2 regions of the Paenibacillus phoenicis genome follow, and region 2 is predicted to be linked to the other one. Evidence: riboswitches for the same ligand, from Rfam matches in the RefSeq annotation. Region 2 holds a riboswitch; the other holds the start of a gene.
What was found. A riboswitch is a leader RNA that binds a small molecule or an ion and turns the genes downstream of it on or off. The one in region 2 is predicted to bind glycine.
Positions count from the first base shown of each region.

Region 1: it holds a riboswitch for glycine, as region 2 does, so the genes downstream of both, gcvT (glycine cleavage system aminomethyltransferase GcvT) here and sdaAB (L-serine ammonia-lyase, iron-sulfur-dependent subunit beta) in region 2, are expected to answer to the same signal.

Region 1 is NZ_JAYERP010000001.1:1,584,173-1,586,563, reverse strand. It holds gene gcvPA (aminomethyl-transferring glycine dehydrogenase subunit GcvPA) at 1-180, opposite strand, end outside; gene gcvT (glycine cleavage system aminomethyltransferase GcvT) at 200-1,330, opposite strand; glycine riboswitch at 1,421-1,540, opposite strand; glycine riboswitch at 1,541-1,639, opposite strand; gene gcvH (glycine cleavage system protein GcvH) at 1,885-2,280, shown strand; gene mtnB (methylthioribulose 1-phosphate dehydratase) at 2,384-2,391, opposite strand, start outside.
Region 2 is NZ_JAYERP010000001.1:147,743-150,133, forward strand. It holds gene U9M73_RS00595 (S8 family serine peptidase) at 1-546, opposite strand, end outside; glycine riboswitch at 1,043-1,169, shown strand; gene sdaAB (L-serine ammonia-lyase, iron-sulfur-dependent subunit beta) at 1,333-2,004, shown strand; gene sdaAA (L-serine ammonia-lyase, iron-sulfur-dependent, subunit alpha) at 2,022-2,391, shown strand, end outside.

The sequences.
Region 1 (2,391 bases), 1.4 Mb from region 2:
TTCTGCTAAGTGGCGGGTCAGCGCGTATTCGTCTAAACGAGGGGATACCGGGAGTTCACCTTGAATGCGAATGCTCTCCGGAATGTCCTTGAACAGCTCTTGGACGGAGCTTGCGCCGATCGTTTGCAGCATTTCCGCTTGGTCTTGTTCGGTTAACGGCAAATAACGATGTTTTAGCATCTGATTTCGTGTTCTCCTTTCACCGCTTGGCGGCAGGGTTTCGGCGATAGAACGGCAGCGGGACGACCTTGGCCTTCAGCCGCTTGCCGCGGATGTCGACCTCCACAATCGTGCCGGGTTTGGTATAGCGGTTGGTGAGGATCGCCATCCCGAGGTTTTTTTTCAGGGTAGGCGATTGCGTGCCTGTCGTGACTTCTCCGATCGGTTCCTCAGAGCCTTCGGCAAACACCGGGTAATGCGTACGCGGAATCCCGCGATCGATCATCTCCAGGCCGACGAGGCGGCGAGGGATGCCTTCATCCCGTTGTTTGATCAATGCATCGCGGCCGATGAAGTCGCCTTGCTCCAGCTTCACGAATCGGTTTAAGCCCGCTTCGAGCGGGGTGATCTCAGGTCCCAATTCCTGGCCGTACAGAGGCAGGCAAGCTTCGAAGCGCAGCGTATCTCTAGCGCCCAGCCCGGCCGGGAGAAGGCCATGGCTCTCCCCGGCCTCCATCAGTATGTCCCAAAGCGCTTGCGCTTGCTCGGCTGCTACATACAACTCAAATCCGTCCTCGCCGGTATACCCGGTTCTGGACAGCAAGGCAGGTATGCCGGCAATCCGCGCTTCCCGGATAAATGTGAACGGACGCAAGGCCCCTGGATCCTCCCCTTCGCTAAGAGGGGAGAGGAGGGAGGCGGCCAGCGGCCCTTGAACGGCAAGCAACGCCGTCTCGTCGGATGCGTTCCGCATGGTTACACCTTCAGCAGGAAGGTGCTGCTGCAGCCAGTCCCAGTCTTTTTCAATATTCGAGGCGTTGACCACCAGCATGTACTTGCCTTCATCCAGTTGATAGATCAACAGATCGTCCACCACGCCGCCATCGGGATAGCAGAGCAAGGTGTATTGGGCTTTCCCCGGCTGAAGCAGAGTCACGTCGTTGGTTGTCATGTGTTGCAAAAAGCGTTCCGACTCAGGGCCCTCCACGAAAAATTCGCCCATATGCGATACGTCAAACAGACCGGCGCGCTCGCGCACGGCTTCGTGCTCTTTCTGGATGCCGCTGAACTGCACCGGCAGCTCCCAACCGCCGAAATCGATACAGCGGACTCCTTCATAACGCGCATATCCGGGATAGAGCGGCGTACGCCGCAATGCGGATTCGGACATTGCCATCACCTCGTAAGGGCCGGATCGGCCAATTTTTGAGAACAGCAAAAAGGACAGGCCAAAGAAAACCCGCTAGCCTACCTAACGGTTCTTCCCGGCTCTGTCCCTTGTACCTGAGAGTTACCCTGTGCTAAGGCTCGAAGCTCGCGCAGGTTTCCCCTTGGGTGATTCACGTAGAGGATACCTCTACGTGAATGCTCTCCAGAGTTGCGTCCGGCAGAGGTCCTTTTGCCTGAGAGATTCACCGCTTCGCGGCTTGCTCCTTCGGCGTTACAATACGGTAATTGTAATCTCTCCCCCTGCCATCAACCGCAGCTTACACATCTCATTAATACTCAAAAACCGCCTAGATGTCAATAAAGTTATCATAATAATTTTAATTAAATTCGTTTACTGGAAAAGGCTACGCTTACATTTTGCTAGACTCTATCAAATGTGTTAATAATATTGACATAAGAGCTAGGTTTGGAATAATCTGAACGAGGGAAATACGAAGATAGATAATTCACAATGTGTAAGGTATGCTAGATCATCCGAAAGAGGAGGAGCAAGCTTTGGCTAGTGAGATCAGGGAAAACGTGTTGTACAGCGATGAGCATGAATGGGTGCTTGATTTGGGGGATGGGACGGTGAAGATCGGCATCTCCGACGTAGCCCAACATCGGCTGGGCGACATCGTGTTCGTGGAGCTGCCCGAACCGGGGCAGGAATTCGAAGCGCAGGAAGGCATCGGAACGATCGAATCCGTTAAGACGGTCGCCGATTTGTTTACGCCGGTCAGCGGGACTGTGCTGGCGGTGAACCGGGAGCTGGATACCGCGCCGGAGCTCGTGAATGAAGAGCCGTACGACGGGGGCTGGATGGTTCACATTCGTTTGAAGGAAGACGCAAACGTCGCGCTGGCGAATTTGATGGACGCGAAGGCGTATGCGGAATTTATCGAGAGATAAAGCAAGATTTCGGGCAAAGTAAGAAACTCGCGGTCAGCGTAATCGCGGAAGCCGCTGATGTTCGGTCAGCATAACTCCGCTATCGCTTGTCGCGAGTTGTTTTTTAGGCAT
Region 2 (2,391 bases):
GTGGATTTCAACCTTTTGCAGATGTCGTTCTTCATTCGGCAGAATTTTCTCCACTTCGGGGAAAAGGGCGATTTGCTCCAGTACTTCTTTCGAGCTTGTCACCGCCATGGCATTTACGATAAAGTAGCTTTTGTAGTCTTTCACCTCTCCGGATTGCTGGGCTTTCCGCAAGTATTCCTCCAGCGCATATTGGGTGCGGGAGGCCGTTTCGCGCAGGGCGCTGACAACGGAAGTCCGTACGGACAGCTTCGCGGCGGAAGGAGTGGATTTCTCCAGCTGGGCTTTCTGAAGAGCCAGCTTGGCGACCGAAGTTGTATCGGTCTGCTCCTTGAGTTTGACCAGGTAGGTGACGAAGTCGTCTTGCTTAAACTGGGTCTGCAATTTAGCGTCGATCTTGGCTTCGGCCACTTGGGGCGCGCTCGATCTCAGGCTGCTTTGTCCCGATACGCTGCTGCTGCTGGCGGAGGCGACGGGAACGAGAGTTAACGCAAGAAGGATCGACATGCCAAGCGAGAAAGGTTTGCGAAATCTCTTGAGACTTATCAACTTCTTCACTCCCTTTGATTAAGTTTTAAGCCCAACATCCATCCTGTGACGGCCGCCCGGAGAAACGAATAGCTGAGTCCGGACGCATTACGCCTGACAAAAATTGAAGCAAGTGCCTCTTGGGTACATCACCTCCTTCATGTAAAATAGTGGAAGCGGGTGTAAGTAAGTCATGGTGGATGTGGATGTGAGTTGAAGCCAATGCTGTGGAGAGAATCGTTTTAGTTTAGCAGGGGTCATAGAGTGAAGATAAGTTAACACGGAGCGCACCTTATTTTTCAACAATTCATAAAATAAGGTAAAATCTGGGGTTGTTACGGACAGTATATATCTGTAAAATCAGGTATACAAGTGGGTGGATGAGTAAAATATACATATTTTCTTATAAAAATAGGAAAAAATAACTAGAATTCAACGTGAACCACCGGAATTTATGTAAGATATCTTGACATCTTGCTAGCTTCGGTTTACATTAAGCACAAATTCATATCGGCGAATGAGGATGATGGGAGAGTCCGCGGGCTGATCCGAAAAGGGACGCCAGCTTAGCGGCACCGAAGGAGCAAGGGCCGGTCCTGCAGCCGGCAGCCGAATCTCTCAGGTACAAGGACCATGATCGGACGCCACTCTGGAGAGAGCGAACAGCCACCCAAGAGGTACATGGACCCGGATGTTAAGTTGAACCGGGAACATTAAACTTTCAGGTAACGGGGACAGAGCGAAAGGCAGCAGCCTTTTTGCTCTGTCTCTTTTTCGTCATAGAAAAAATGAGGGGAAGATGTAGCGATGCGATTTAAAAGCGTATTTTCTATTATCGGTCCGGCGATGATTGGGCCTTCCAGCTCACATACGGCCGGGGCTGTACGGATTGGACGATTTGCCCGTCAGCTGCTCGGAACCGCGCCGGTCAAGGCGGAGATTTGTTTCTACGGCTCCTTTGCCGAAACGTACAGCGGGCACGGTACCGATCTGGCCATCGTTGGCGGCATTCTGGATTACCGTACGGACGACGAGCGAATCCGCCAGTCGATGCAGGACGCTGAAAAGCAGGGGATTGAGGTGGTGTTTGCCACCGGAGTCCTGCCTGGGGCCCATCCGAATACGGTAAAAATAAAACTAACCCGCCAAGACGGAAGTCATATCGAGGTCATGGGGGCATCCATTGGCGGAGGGACGATCGTCATTCGCAACATCGACGGTTTTGAGGTGAAATGCTCAGGCGAGCTGCCGACGCTGGTCATCTCCCACGCAGACCGGCAAGGGGTACTGGCAGGGATTACGGCCTTGTTCAGCCGGGAGAACGTCAATATCGGCTACATTATTACCGATCGGAAAGGGCGGACCGCTGAGGCACTGACTGTTGTGGAAGCCGATTCGTCCATTCCGCCGGAATTAGTGGAGGCGATCCGTGCGTTGGAGCATGTCAGCCAAGTGTCCTATATTGATCTGACGAAGTAAAATGAGGAGGGAGCACGATGCGTTTTAAAAATTTACGTGAGCTGGCCCAGCTCTGTGAGCGGGAATCTCGCACGATTTCCAGCATTATGATTCAGGACCAGGTGGAAGAGAGCGGGCAATCGGAGGAAGAAATTTTGGCCGCCATGAACGAATACTACCAAATCATGAAAACGGCGGTGCATAAGGGGCTGACGGAGGATATCGTCTCCACAAGCGGGCTGACCGGCGGCGATGCCAAAAGGGTGGAGGCTTACCGCAATCGCAGTGAGACCTCGGTTGGTGACATCGCATGTCAGGCCATGGCTTATGCGCTGGCCGTGTCCGAGGTGAACGCTTCGATGGGCCGGATCGTCGCCACGCCGACGGCGGGCTCGTGCGGCATCATCC